One region of the Pseudooceanicola aestuarii genome, then DNA from elsewhere that is predicted to be linked to it. Evidence: riboswitches for the same ligand, from Rfam matches in the RefSeq annotation. Region 1 holds a riboswitch; the other holds the start of a gene.
What was found. A riboswitch is a leader RNA that binds a small molecule or an ion and turns the genes downstream of it on or off. The one in region 1 is predicted to bind cobalamin.

Region 1 (7,253 bases):
ATACCGGCGATATCGCGGTAGAGGCGACGGCCCGCGCCGACGATCTGGTCCATGGCCGCGAAGCGATGGAGGCCCTGGGGACCCCATACCGCTGCATCCCCGGCAATCACGACGTTGGCGACAACCCTTCCGACCATGGCTACGTTCCCGAAAAACGGGTGAGCGATCCGCTGGTCGACACCTACGAGGCGCTGTTCGGGCCGGGGCATTGGCATCTGGACATGGGCGGCTGGCGGCTGATCGGGCTGAACGCGCAGCTGTTCAGCTCGGGGCTGGCGCGGGCGACGGTACAGCAGGACTGGCTGGCCGACACGCTGGCCGACAGCGACGGCCGCCCGGTGGCGATTTTCTGTCACAAGCCGCTGCTGCGCGACGCGCTGGAGGAGCCGGTGGACGTGCCCTACCGCTATGTCCCGTTGGCCGATCGCGGACCGCTGGCACAGGCGATGGCCGGGGCGGATGTGCGCCTGTTCGCCTGTGGTCATGTCCATCAGGCCCGCGATCACCGCGTCGGCGACACGCGCCACATCTGGTGCCCCGCCACGGCCTTTACCATGCCCGACGAGATGCAACCCCGCGTGGGGGACAAGCGCTGCGGGTTGACCGAATACCGGTTTTCCCCGATGGGCGTCGACGTGCAGATGCAGTTTCCCGCCGCCATGACCCATCCCGACGTCGCGGTGCTGAGGTCGGTCTATGCGGTCTGAACCGGCGGAGGCGCGGGGCGCGGGGCTGGTGATCGACAGGGCCGATGCGCCTCCGGCGGCCCCCGCCGCGCGGGACAAGAGGGCGCGCATCCTGTCCGCCGCCGCCGGGTTGATCGTGACCAACGGGCTGGAATTCCCGGTCTCGCGCATTGCGCGGGACTCGGGCGTGGCTGTCGGGTCGATCTACAATTACTTCCCGTCGAAACAGGATCTGATCCTGGGCGTCTACCAGCAGCTCGCCGACCAGATCATCTGCGCCCTGACCGCAGCGCCCACCGACAGGCCCGACATTCCCGCCGCGCCTGATTCGGGCAACGCCGGCGATGCGGGCGCGCGGGTGCTGCGCTACTTGCGCAATTACGTCGATTTCTTCTGGGCCGATGCGGATCGGGCGGTGTTGTTCGAATACCTGTCCAACGTGCCTCTGATCGCCACCCCCGAAATCGCCGAGGTCTTTCGCCCGCTGCGCACCTACAACAATGCCCTGTTCACGGAGGCCCAGGCCCAGGGCATCCTCAAGCCGCTGGACCCGCGCTCCATGGCAGGGTTCGCCGGGGGCGGCATTCGGAACGCGCTGAAATGGCACCGGGCCTCGTCCCGCCCGCTGACGGCGGAGAAAAAGGACGACATCCTGCGCATGTGCTGGTCCGCCATTGCCGCCGATCCCACCCGGTTCCCCGACGCCGCCTGAGGCCGGGGGCGTACCGGTCCGCGCCTGACGGCCCGTCGGGGCCCGGACGGCGGGTCAATAGACCACGGGGGCGATGACCCAGATCACCACCGCCGGTTCCGGCCCCGGGTTGCGCCAGGCGTAGCGCGCGCCCTGGAATTGGAAGCTGTCCCCGGCCGACAGGTCAAAATGCGTCTCCTCCAGGGTCAGCTGCAACCGCCCCGAAAGGATCAGCCCCCCATCTTCGCGTTCGCCGCCGCCCTTTTGGCCCGCGCTTTCGGCCCCGGGGGCAAAGGTGGATTTGATGATCTCGAACCGGCCATCAAGGCGCGGCGACAGCAATTCCTCCACCAGCCCGGTTTCCGCCGATCCGATGGGTATCCGGTCGGCCGCGCGCAGGACCTGCCCCTGCTCTGCCGGGGACCGGGTGGCGGAGCGGAAGAAATACGACAGCTTGATCCCGTAGAGGTCCGCGATCCGGGCCAGGTCGTCGATCGAGGGGGTGGTCACGCCGCGTTCGATCAGGCTGAGCCATGCCGGAGAACGCCCCAATTTCCCGGAGGCCAGGACGAGGGTCAGTTTGCGCGCTTTGCGCAAGGCGCGAATATCCGGTCCAATCTGCGTGTTCATCGGGTCGGGCCATCCGAGCATTGGTATGGCCATTGAAGCTAGCGCGCCGGGGGCGGCTGGCAAACGGCGCCCGGCTGCCGCGCCATGACCAGAGCGCGTCGGGCGTGCCTATCGAGCCGATCAGGGGGCAACCGGGATAATGTCGTGCAGGCGCCGCGCGGCGCTGTCCCAACGGACGTGCCAGGCGCCGATTGTTCCCGATTTGTTCTTGATCAGATCCCACCGATGCAAGGTCGACCTCCCGTCGTCTGCCCTGGTCTCCGTCTCCGGGTCGAAGGCGGGGGTGCAACGCCAGCGGGTTTCGGCGGCATTGCTGCCGGCGCCTTCGGGAATCAGGCACAGCCCGGTCGCCTTCCCGGCCTGGGCGGCCAGTTGCAACCGGCGCCCGGCGGTCAGGTTCAGCGGTTGACTCAACTCGATGACAACCAGCGGCAAAGCCCCGTCGCGCAGCGCCTCCTCGGCCACGGCAAGGGCCTCCGCCTGGTTGCCCGCCTGCGCCAGAAGCAGCTGCGACGGGTCGATGAAATCCCCCAATCCCAAGGGGTTGAGGGTCTCGTTCCGCCAGGACTCGCGCACCCAGAATAACGGCGTTCCCGCCACCGGCAGCCGGGCCGCACAGATCGCCGCAAAGCACGCCGCCCCGGTGCCGCACATCTCGTGCACACGGGTCGGGCGCGGCGGGAACCGGGACTGAAGGTCAGGCATCATGATCCCGAATTTACCCGCTTTCGGAGCGGGATCAAATCACCTCTGCGCGCCGGCGCACCCGGCCCGGTGCGGCGTTCGGGTCGGGAAAATCGTGAAAATTGTTGCTTTCCGGTGGGATGGCGCTTTCCTGGGCGGCATGGTGAAACTGGTTCTTCTGCACAAGGCCGACTCGATCTACGAGGACGAGCCTGATGTCGTCTACGACTTCCCCCGCGCCTACCTGAAGGACATGCGCGCGGCAGTCGGCGACTGGATCATCTATTACGAGCCGGTCAAGGCCGGGCCGCACGGCTATTTCGCGGTCGCCAGGATATCACGGATCATCCCCAAACCCGGGGTGGAGGGGCGGTTCCTCGCCCTCATGGAAGCGGGCAGTTTCCTGCCTTTCGTCCAGGAGGTGCCCCGGCTGGTGGAGGGCCGTCCGCTGGAAGCCGCGCTGACCCGATCGGACGGCACCCCCGCACAGGGCGGTTTGGTCCAGCGCGCGGTGCGGGTGCTGCCGGAGGCGGAGTTCGCCCGGATTCTGGATCTGGGCCTTCCCCGGGATTTGGAGGCCCTCGAAGCCCGACGCTATGATCCGCGGTCCGCCGCAATGGCGGAGGGGGCGGAACCGTTCGAACGCCCGGTGCTGGAACGGCTGACCCGCCGCGCCTACCGGGATGTCGCGTTCCGCCGCAAGGTCCGGGAGGCCTATGGCTACCGCTGTGCCCTGTCCGGGTTGCGCTTGCGAAACGGTGGCGGGCGGCCGGAGGTACAGGCCGCGCATATCCGTCCCGTCGATCGCAGGGGCAACGATTCCGTGCGCAACGGGTTGGCCTTGTCCGGGACGTTGCACTGGATGTTCGATCGGGGCCTGATCTCGGTCGCGGAGGATTGCGAGACAGTGCTGGTGTCGCGCAACAAGGTACCGGGAGAGGTGATCGACCGCCTGCTGGCCCCGAGCGGCAAGCTGTTGCAACCCGAAGACCCGCGCAATGCGCCCCATCCCGAAAACCTGCGGTGGCACCGGGAGAACATCTTTGGCCAGGTGCAAGGCGCCGGTCCGGCTCCGTGGCATTGACCGGCAGCGCAGCGGAAAACCGCTTTGGCGGTAATCATTCGTCAAGATCTCCGGCGTAGGAACGGGGGCGTCTGCCCGGCCTGCCTGCCCGCCGCCGCCCCATGGTGCCCCACCGCGACCCCGCGCCGCCGTAACCGTAGCCGTGGCCGGATCGTCCCCGGCCGGGTGGCGACCGGGCGTCAACCGGGGGGCAAGCGGGTGCTGATCAAGCGCCGATCAAACGCCGATCCCGGGGGGGCTGATCGCCCCTTGCCCGACGGGGTGGCATGGTCTAGCACTCGGGATGCTTCGGTCCGGGCGTTCGCGCGTCCGGTGAATAGGGAACGCGGTGCGGGTCTGACCCAATTCCGCGACTGCCCCCGCAACTGTAAGCGGAGAGCGACGCCGGACCATGTCACTGTCCCCTCGGGGATGGGAAGACCCGGCACAGCATCGACCCGCAAGTCAGGAGACCTGCCGAAGCCGATCACCCAGTCCGCACGCGGGGCGCGCGCGAGGCAACGGACCTTTTCCGTCGTGGTGGCAGTCGCCTGACCGTCGGCGGGAGCCCCTCCCCCCGTGGGTCGTTCGCAATCGCCATGCGTCGGATCCGGCGCAGGGAAGGGATAGATCATGAGCCTCACCAATCCGACGGCCCGTTCCGCCGTCTCTGTCACCACCTTCATCACCGTCTCAGCCATCGCACTTGCCGCCGCCACCGCCGCGCCGGTGATGGCGCAGGACAGCACCACGGATTTCGCCCTGGAGGACATCATCGTCTCTGCCGGCCTCACCCCGATCGCGGCGGCCCGCTACGGTCGCGCGGCCACGGTGCTGACGGCGCAGGACATCGCCGATCGCGGGCTGACCACCGTGCAGGACGCCCTGCGCGCGGTGCCCGGGGTCAGCGTGAACGCCAATGGCCACAGTTTCACCCAGGTCCGCATCCGCGGCGGAGAGGCCAATCACACCCTGATCCTGATCGACGGCGTGCGCGCGGCGGGCGGGGATGCGGCCTATGTCCTCAGTGGGTTGGAGACGGCGAATATCGCCCGGATCGAGGTTCTGCGCGGCCCGCAATCGGTAGCCTACGGCTCGGACGCCTCGGCGGGGGTAATCAACATCATCACCCGCAAATCCGAGGGGTCGGGATTCTCCTACGGCGGCAAGGTGGAGGGCGGCGCCGGCTGGTCGGCCTCGGGCTACCTGGCATATCGCGGGGCGCAGGGTGGCGTGGCGCTGGGCTTTGCCCGGATGCAGGACAGGGGCTGGGATTATTCCGGGTCCGGCGGGGAACGGGACGGCATCTTCCGCCGGACGCTGACCCTGTCGGGCGATCACGCGGTGGCCGAGGGGCTGACCCTGGGCTTCACCTACCGCCGCTCGGAGGAGGACGGCGACACCGACGCCACCGCCCTTGTGGCCACGGGGCCGGGGGATTACGTGCTGGACGACCCCGCCGCCCAGACCGTGCGGGAGGAGGAAGGCGGCCAGATCTACGCCGATTACACCACGCCCGATGGCCGGCTGTCGGCCCGGCTGGGGCTGGAGCGCACCCGCCTGACGCAGGAGATCAACAGCGGCGCGCCCACCGATCAGGACAGCCGCGCCACCCGGCTGCGCCTGTCCTACGGGTTGGACGGTCCGGTCGCCACCGGGGCGCAGGTGTTGTCCCTGCTGCTGGAGGATGAACACGACAGCAGCACCGCCAATCCCGGCTATGACCGCGACACGCGCTCTGTCGCGCTGGAATATCGTGGCACCTTCGACAGCGGGCTGGATGTGCAGATCGGCGCGCGCTACGATGACAACAGCGTGTTCGGCAACGCCGTGACCTGGAACGCGGCGGCGGCCTACACGCTGGACAACGGGGCGCGGCTGCATGCCTCTGCCGGGGCGGGCGTCGTCAATCCCAGCTATTTCGAGCTGTTCGCCAATGCATGGGGCTATGTCGGGAATCCCGATCTTGATCCGGAACGCAACCGATCCGTCGACCTGGGGGTGGAGCTGCCCCTGGGGCGCGGGGTGGTGGACGTGACCCTGTTCCAGGAACGGCTGGAGGACGAGATCACCGCGGTTGCCACCGGGCCCGGCAGCTACAGCTATGTCAACCAATCCGGCACCAGCCTGCGCCGTGGGGTGGAGGTCAGCGGCCGCTATGACGCGACCGATCAACTGGCGCTGCGCCTGGGCTATACCCTGCTGGACGCCACCAATCCCGACGGCAGCGTCGAGATCCGGCGCCCCCGGCACCAGCTGTCGCTGGGCGCCACCTGGACCAGTGCCGATGGCCGCACCACGCTGGACGCGCAGGCGCTGCATGTCGCAGGCAATGCCGATACGCAATTCTGGGGCAGCTACGCCACCAAGGAATTGCCGTCCTACTGGACCGTGGACCTGGCCGGCAGCCGCCGGATCGGGGACAACCTGCGCCTGACCGCGCGGGTCGACAACCTGTTCGACGCCGCCCATTCCGATGCCTGGGGCTATGCCGGGCGCGGGCGCACCGCCTATGTCGGGCTGGGTGCGGATTGGTGAGGCGCGCGGCCCGTCTTCTGGCGCTGCTGATCACGGTGGCGGCAGCGGCAGGGCCGGGGCGGGCGCTGGACCGCCCCATGACGCCGGGCGGGCAGGGGCCTGCCGCGCCCGGCCGCGTCGTGTCGATCAACCTGTGCACCGACCAGCTGGCGATGCTGCTGGCCGCGCCGGGACAATTGCTGTCGGTCAGCGCGCTCAGTCGCGACCCGCGTTCCTCGGTCATGGCGGCGGAGGCGCGAGCCTATCCGGTGAACCATGGCCGGGCCGAGGAAATCTGGCTGATGGAGCCGGACCTGGTGATCGCCGGCAGTTTTTCCAACCGGGCGAGCGTGGCGATGCTGCGCCGCCTGGGCGTGCCGGTGGTGGTGATTGCGCCGGCCTATTCCCTGGCCGACGTGCCCGACCGCCTGGCAGAGATGGGCGCCGCGCTGGGCCGCAGGGAACAGGCCCGCGCCATGATCCACGAATTCGAGAGCCGGCTGGCCACCCTGCGAGCCAGGGGCGGTGAGCGTCCGCGCGCCGCGCTCTACCATGCGAACGGCTATGCCTCGGGGGACCGGACGCTGGCCGGACAGGTCATTGCCGCCGCAGGCTTCACGAATATCGCGGCCGAGGTCGGCCTGCCCACGGGCGGGCATTTGCCACTGGAGGTTCTGACCATGGCCGCCCCCGACATGGTGATCACCGGGCGGCCCCATCCCGGCGCCGCCCGTGCCGAGGAAATCCTGCATCACCCCGCGTTGCAGGCCCTGCGGCGTCGCGCGGCGGGGGCGGTGCTGACGGATCGGGACTGGATCTGCGGTACGCCACATGTGCTGGACGCCGTGGCGCGGATGCGGGCGCTGCGGCAGGGGTTGGTGGCGGAATGAGGCCGGTCAACCGCATTTTGCTGGGGGTGGTGGCGCTGCTGTGCCTTGCCTCGTTGCTGATCGGCCCGGCGGGCATCGGCTGGGCCGACAGT
Region 2 (7,253 bases), on a different contig from region 1:
TTGTCAATCATCAGAAATCCCAGTCGTCATCTTCCGTGGCGACGGTTTTTCCAATGACATAGGACGAGCCGGAGCCAGAGAAGAAATCGTGGTTTTCATCCGCGTTCGGCGACAGCGCAGCCATGATAGCGGGGTTCACACTGCACAACTCATCCGGGAACAACCCTTCGTAGCCGAGGTTCTGCAAGGCCTTGTTGGCATTGTAATGCAGAAAGTTCTTCACATCCTCGGTCAAATTCAACGGATCGTAAAGACTCTCGGTATAGCGTGTTTCTATCTCGTAGAGTTCAAACATGAGGGAGAAGGCAAAATCTTTCAGCTCCGCCCGTTCGGCTTCGGTCAACCGTTCCTGGCCGCGTTGGAATTTGTATCCGATATAATAGCCATGCACCGCCTCGTCGCGGATGATCAGGCGGATCAGATCGGCCGTGTTGGTCAACCGCGCCCGCGACGACCAGTGCATCGGCAGGTAAAACCCTGAATAGAAAAGGAAACTCTCAAGAAAGACCGACGCGATCTTTTTCCGCAGCGGATTGGCCGTCGCGTCATATTCATCCAGGATCAACCGCGACTTGCGTTGCAACTGGGCATTTTCTTCCGACCAGCGGAAGGCTTCGTCGACTTCTGCCGTCGAACACAGGGTGGAAAAGATAGAGGAATAGCTACGCGCATGCACCGCCTCCATGAAGGCGATATTGGTCAGCACGGCTTCTTCATGCGGGGTTGCAGCATCGGGCATCAAGGCGGGGGCGCCAACGGTGTTCTGCACCGTATCCAGCAGGGTCAGTCCGGTGAAGACGCGGATGGTCAGGCGCTGCTCTTCTTCGGTCAGCTGGGACCAGCTTTGGATGTCGTTGGACAGTGGCACCTTCTCCGGCAACCAGAAGTTGGCGGTCAGCCGGTTCCAGATTTCCAGGTCCTTGTCGTCCTGCATCCGGTTCCAGTTGATCGCGCGGGGGACGGGGCGGGCAGTGTCGGTCATCGGGACGATCCTTGGCGGGCGGTGTAATGGGGTCGGTCGCAGGCGCGTGAAGATGGGTATAGAAAGGTCAGGCCTGCGGCATTTTCAGGTACAGCCGGCGCGGCACTTGGGAATACCCCCAAGGCGCCCCGCCAGCCCAACGTTCGAGATCAGAGAGAACAGGACACGCAGCCCTGCACTTCTGTCCCTTCAAGGGCCATCTGGCGCAGGCGGATGTAGTAAATCGTCTTGATCCCCTTCTTCCATGCGTGGATCTGCGCCTTGTTGATGTCGCGCGTGGTGGCCGTGTCCTTGAAGAACAGGGTCAGGGACAGCCCCTGGTCCACGTGCTGTGTCGCAGCGGCATAGGTGTCGATGATCGCCTCGGGACCGATTTCATAGGCATCCCGGTAATATTCCAGGTTGTCATTGGTCATGTAGGGCGCCGGATAATAGACGCGGCCGATCTTGCCCTCCTTGCGGATCTCGACCTTGGCGGTGATCGGATGGATGGAGGAGGTCGCATTGTTGATGTAGCTGATCGACCCGGTCGGCGGCACCGCTTGCAGGTTTCGGTTGTAAAGGCCGTCGCGCATCACTGTCTCGCGCAGTTCGGTCCAGTCGGCGCGGCTTGGAACGGTGATGCCGAAACGGGTGAACAGCTCCGCACCCGCCGCGGTTTCCGGCAGCCAGTCGCGGGCCACATATTTGTCGAAGAAACTGCCGTCCGCATAGCTGCTGTCGGCGAAGCCCGCGAAACTGCGCCCTTTTTCCCGCGCCAAGGTGCTAGAGGCACGCAGACAATGATAAAGAACCGTGGCGAAGTAGATGTTGGTAAAATCGATCCCTTCGGGCGATCCGTAATGGATCCGCTCCCGCGCGAGGAACCCGTGCAGGTTCATCTGACCCAGGCCGATGGCATGGCTTTCATCATTGCCGCGCCGCACGGAGGGCACGGAATCGATCGACGACATTTCCGACACGGCATTCAGTGCCCGCACAGCAGTATCCACGGTCGCGCCCAGATCGCCGCCATCCATGGCCCGCGCGATATTGAGCGAGCCGAGGTTGCAGGAGATATCCGTGCCCAGATGTTTGTACCCCAGATCGTCGTTGAATTCGGACGCTTCGTTCACCTGCAGGATCTCGGAACACAGGTTCGACATGGCGATCCGCCCCTTCACGGGGTTGGCGCGGTTCACCGTGTCCTCGAACATGATGTAGGGATAGCCGCTTTCGAACTGGATCTCGGCAAGGGTCTGGAAGAACGCGCGCGCGTTGATCTTCTTCTTGCGGATCTTGGGGTTGGCGACCATTTCGGCGTATTTCTCGCTGACCGAAATGTCGGAGAAGGCGCAGCCATAGACCTTTTCCACGTCATGCGGGGAAAAGAGGTACATATCCTCGTTCTTCTTGGCCAGCTCGAAGGTCACATCGGGGATCACCACGCCCAGAGACAGGGTCTTGATCCGGATCTTTTCGTCCGCATTCTCCCGCTTGGTATCCAGGAACCTAAGAATATCAGGGTGATGCGCGTTCAGATAGACCGCGCCCGCGCCCTGCCGTGCGCCAAGCTGGTTGGCGTAGGAAAAGCTGTCTTCCAGCAGCTTCATCACCGGGATCACGCCGGAGGACTGGTTCTCGATGCCTTTGATCGGGGCTCCGTATTCGCGGATGTTGGTCAGCATCAGCGCCACGCCGCCGCCGCGCTTGGACAATTGCAGGGCGGAATTGATACCGCGCCCGATGCTTTCCATGTTGTCTTCCAGCCGCAGCAGAAAACAGGAGATCAGCTCCCCCCGCTGCGCCTTGCCGGCGTTCAGGAAGGTGGGCGTGGCCGGCTGAAACCGGCCGGCCAGGATTTCCTGCATCAGCCCCATCGCCAGCGCCTCGTCCCCGCGTGCCAGGGCAAGGGCGACCATGACGACGCGATCCTCGAACCGCTCGAGATAGCGTTTGCCGTCCCGCGTCTTCAGCGTGTAGCTGGTGTAATACTTGAAGGCGCCCAGGAAAGTCGGGAACCGGAACTTGGCCTTGAACGCGGCATCCCAGATCCGCGCGATAAAGGCGCTGTCGTACTGGTCCAGAACCTCTGCCTCGTAATAGCCTTCCTCCACCAGATAGCGCAGCTTTTCCTCCAGCGAGTGAAAGAAAACGGTGTTCTGGTTGACGTGCTGCAAGAAATATTGCCGCGCGGCCAGCCGGTCGGCATCGAACCGGATCTTGCCCTGTTCGTCATAGAGGTTCAGCATCGCGTTCAACGCGTGGTAATCCAACCCCTGCCATTCGGTGGGAACGGCCTTGGCCGGTGCGGCGTCGCTCAGATCGCGGTCGAGAATTGCGTCTTCCAAAACCTGTCCAGTCCTTCGGTGACGCGGGTGATGTCGGTGTCCGTTCCGGCCAGTTCGAACCGGTAAAGGACCGGCACGCCGCATTTGCGTGCCACCACATCCCCCGCCAGGGCAAAGGTTGCCCCAAAATTGCGGTTGCCCGCGGCAATGACGCCGCGGAGATGCTGCCGTGTGCCCGGGTCGTTCAGGAACCGGATCACCTGTTTGGGAACCGCGCCCCGCCCCTGCCCATCCGCAAAGGTGGGCGTGATCAGCACAAAGGGCGCGCGGGGGGCGGGCATATGCTCCCCCGGGGTGATCGGGATTCGCTGGGCCGGCACCCCCAGGCGGGCGACGAAACGATGCGTGTTCCCCGATCGGGAGGAGAAGTAGACCAGCCCGCCCAAGGCCGGCCTCAGCCCAGCGCGTTGATCTTGTCGGGGCGGAAACCGGCCCAGTGATCGTCGCCTGCCATCACGACAGGTGCCTGACGATACCCCAATTCGGTCACGCGCGCCAGCGCCTCGGCGTCCTCGGTCAGGTCGACCAGGTCGTAATCTAGCCCCTTCGCGGCCAGCGCGCGGGTGGTGGCGGTGCATTGCACGCAGGCGGGTTTGGAATAGACGGTGATGGTCATCGGGGTCTCCGGTCGTAGCAGCATTTTCCGGGTTTCGGGGCAGAGACGCCGACCGCCGCGGCCCTGTCCAGGCCCCGGCTGATGCGATGTCCCCGGACCCTCCGTCCGGTCTCGAAATTTGTGTCCCGGCAGGTCTCCTGGCTTGCGGCTCGAACACCCGTCCCCCCCTTCCCGACGGCACATCCGCCAGTGGATCAACGGGTTCGGGCTTGCCGCTCACAGTTGCGGGGGCAGCGCCGGCATTTCACCGGCTTCCCATTTTCACCCGAAACGATTTCCGGGCACCAAGACAACATCATATAGACGCCAATGCCAGGGGAGTGTCAATATATGGAGTTCCGGAGGAAAGTAGCCCGGTGATGGCATACACGTTTGGAAGCCCCGGGAAAGGCATGCCTTTTCCCCCCAAACCCCCGTCGCGTCCAGTACGAAAAAAAAATTTTCCGCTCAGAACGCCAAATCCTTGACCGCCTCCATGGTGACGTGGGTCGATGTGCTCTCCACATGCGGCAGGGCCGAGACGACCTCTCCCAGAACGCGCCTGTAGCTGTCGATATCCTCCGTTCGGACCTTCAGAAGGTAATCGAAGGATCCGGCGATCATGTGACATTGCTCTATTTCGGGCACTATACGCACAGCCGCGTTGAAGGCGCGCAGTGCCGCCTCCCGCGTGTCGGACAATGTCACCTCCACAAAGGCGACATGCGCGCGGCGCAGGGCGGCCGGGTCCAGCACGGCCCGGAATCCCAGGATGACACCATCGTCCTGCAACCGCTTCAGACGGGCCTGGCAGGGGCTTTTGGACATGCCGATGCGCCGGGCCAGATCCGTGGCGGGCAGCCGCCCTTCGTTCGATAGAATATCAAGAATCTTCCGATCAAACCGGTCAAGCTGCCTGCTTTCGGACATATCGCACACCTATAGGTCTGAATATCCACCCCAGAGAAGTCATATCACCTGAAATTTTCGGAGATCAAGGCAACACGCCCGCGTCACTTCTGCGACACTGGGTTAAACCCCTGTTGCCGAGGCCCGCCATGACCGATCTTTCCACCCTTCGCCGCCAGATCCGTGACCTGACCCGCGCCCCCGAAGCGCAGGTGATCGACGCCCTTCGGGCGCAAAGCGCACCCTCCCCCGCCCTGCGCGAGGAAATCACCGCCCGCGCCCGCGATCTCGTGCAGGAGATCCGAGGCGACGACCGGCCCGGCCTGATGGAAGTTTTCCTGACTGAATATGGCCTGTCCACCTCCGAGGGAATCGCCCTGATGTGTCTGGCAGAGGCGCTGTTGCGCGTGCCCGATGCCGAAACCATCGACGAGCTGATCGACGACAAGATCGCGCCTTCGTCCTGGGGGGAGCATCTCGGGAAATCGTCTTCTTCCCTTGTCAATGCCTCCACCTGGGCGCTGATGCTGACGGGCAAGGTCCTGGATGACGACCGGTCGCGCGGCATGGCGCATATCCTGCATTCCGCCGTCAAGCGCCTGGGAGAGCCGGTGATCCGCACCGCAGTCCGCGCCGCCATGCGCGAAATGGGCAACCAGTTCGTTCTGGGCGAAACCATTGAAAGCGCAATCAAACGCGGGCGCGGGATGGAGGCCAACGGCTACACCTATTCCTACGACATGCTGGGAGAGGCCGCGCTGACCGCCCGTGACGCCGCCAAGTTCCACGCCTCCTATGCCCATGCGATCCGCACCCTGGGCGCGCGCGCCACCTCCGCCGATATCCGCGATAACCCCGGCATTTCGATCAAACTGTCCGCACTTCATCCCCGCTACGAGGTCGGCCAACGGGATCGCGTGATGGCAGAACTGGTAGACAGCGCCCTGGATCTGGCCCTGCTGGCCAAGGAACACAACATGGGTCTGAACATCGACGCAGAAGAGGCCGACCGCCTGGACCTGTCGCTGGACGTGATCGAGGCCGTGCTGTCCGACGACCGGCTGGCCGGCTGGGACGGGTTCGGCGTGGTGGTGCAGGCCTACGGAAAACGGGCCGCGCCGGTGCTGGACTGGCTGCACGCCGTCGCCAGCAAACATGACCGCCGGATCATGGTCCGGCTGGTCAAGGGCGCCTATTGGGATACGGAGATCAAGCGGTCGCAGGTGGAGGGGCTGCCCGGCTTCCCTGTCTTCACGCGCAAGACGGCGACCGACGTGTCCTATATCTGCTGTGCCGCGCGGCTGTTCGCGATGACCGACCGGATCTACCCGCAATTCGCCACCCACAACGCCCATACCGTCGCCGCCATCCGCGCCATGGCGCCTGACACCGATTGCTTTGAATTTCAGCGATTGCACGGCATGGGGGAGGTTCTGCATCGCCGCGTGAAAAAGGCGGAGGGCACGCGCTGCCGCATCTACGCCCCCGTTGGCGCGCATCGCGATCTGCTGGCCTATCTCGTGCGGCGGCTGCTGGAGAACGGGGCCAACTCCTCCTTCGTGAACCAGATCGTGGACGAGGACGTGCCCCCCGCCGTTGTCGCCGCCGACCCCTTTGCCGCCTGGGAGGCGGAAAAGGACCAGCCGCAACCGCATATCACCGCACCCGAGGCCCTGTTCGCCCCGGAACGGACCAATTCCCGGGGCTGGGATCTGCACGACACCACCGACCTGGCCGAGATCGAGACCGCCCGCGCCCCCTTTGCCCGCCACCAATGGACCGCCACGCCGCTCCTGGCGGTGGAGGCGACGGGCGGCGCGCCGCAACCGCTGATCAACCCTGCCGATCCGTCCGATATCGTGGGACATGTCGCGGAAACCACCGCCGAAGAGATCGCCTCCGCCCAGGCCGCCGCCACCGATTGGTCGATTGCCACGGGGGCAGAGCGGGCGCGAACCCTGTCCCGCGCCGCCGATCTTTACGAGGCGCATTTCGGCGAGATCTTCGCCATTCTCACGCGGGAGGCCGGAAAAACCCCGCGCGACGCCATTGCAGAGCTGCGCGAAGCGGTGGATTTCCTGCGCTACTATGCCACCCGCATCGGCGGCTTGCAGCATGATGCGCGTGGCGTCTTTACCTGCATCTCGCCGTGGAATTTCCCGCTGGCCATCTTTACCGGGCAGATCGCCGCGGCCTTGGCGGCCGGGAACGGCGTACTGGCCAAACCCGCCGACGCCACGCCTCTGATCGCGCATCGCGCCGTGTCGCTGCTGCATGAGGCCGGCGTGCCACGGGCGGTGCTGCAATTGCTTCCCGGCACCGGCGCGCAGGTCGGCGCGCCGCTGGTGGAAACGCCTGACCTGGCGGGCGTCTGCTTCACCGGCTCAACCGCCACGGCACAGGGGATCAACCGCGCCCTGGCCACCAGCGCCCCCAC

Region 2: another riboswitch for cobalamin. It lies ahead of nrdH (glutaredoxin-like protein NrdH); the one in region 1 lies ahead of G5A46_RS07485 (TonB-dependent receptor plug domain-containing protein).

What each region holds. Positions count from the first base shown of each region.
Region 1 covers NZ_JAAFZC010000001.1:1,579,098-1,586,350, forward strand. The annotation lists gene G5A46_RS07460 (metallophosphoesterase family protein) at 1-707, shown strand, start outside; gene G5A46_RS07465 (TetR/AcrR family transcriptional regulator) at 697-1,398, shown strand; gene G5A46_RS07470 (helix-turn-helix domain-containing protein) at 1,453-2,007, opposite strand; gene G5A46_RS07475 (hypothetical protein) at 2,128-2,715, opposite strand; gene G5A46_RS07480 (HNH endonuclease) at 2,807-3,775, shown strand; cobalamin riboswitch at 4,048-4,250, shown strand; gene G5A46_RS07485 (TonB-dependent receptor plug domain-containing protein) at 4,388-6,292, shown strand; gene G5A46_RS07490 (ABC transporter substrate-binding protein) at 6,286-7,161, shown strand; gene G5A46_RS07495 (FecCD family ABC transporter permease) at 7,158-7,253, shown strand, end outside.
Region 2 covers NZ_JAAFZC010000002.1:592,678-599,930, forward strand. The annotation lists gene G5A46_RS15650 (pyrophosphohydrolase domain-containing protein) at 1-11, opposite strand, end outside; gene nrdF (class 1b ribonucleoside-diphosphate reductase subunit beta) at 11-982, opposite strand; gene nrdE (class 1b ribonucleoside-diphosphate reductase subunit alpha) at 1,132-3,213, opposite strand; gene nrdI (class Ib ribonucleoside-diphosphate reductase assembly flavoprotein NrdI) at 3,282-3,698, opposite strand; gene nrdH (glutaredoxin-like protein NrdH) at 3,707-3,928, opposite strand; cobalamin riboswitch at 4,039-4,232, opposite strand; gene G5A46_RS15675 (Lrp/AsnC family transcriptional regulator) at 4,376-4,837, opposite strand; gene putA (bifunctional proline dehydrogenase/L-glutamate gamma-semialdehyde dehydrogenase PutA) at 4,966-7,253, shown strand, end outside.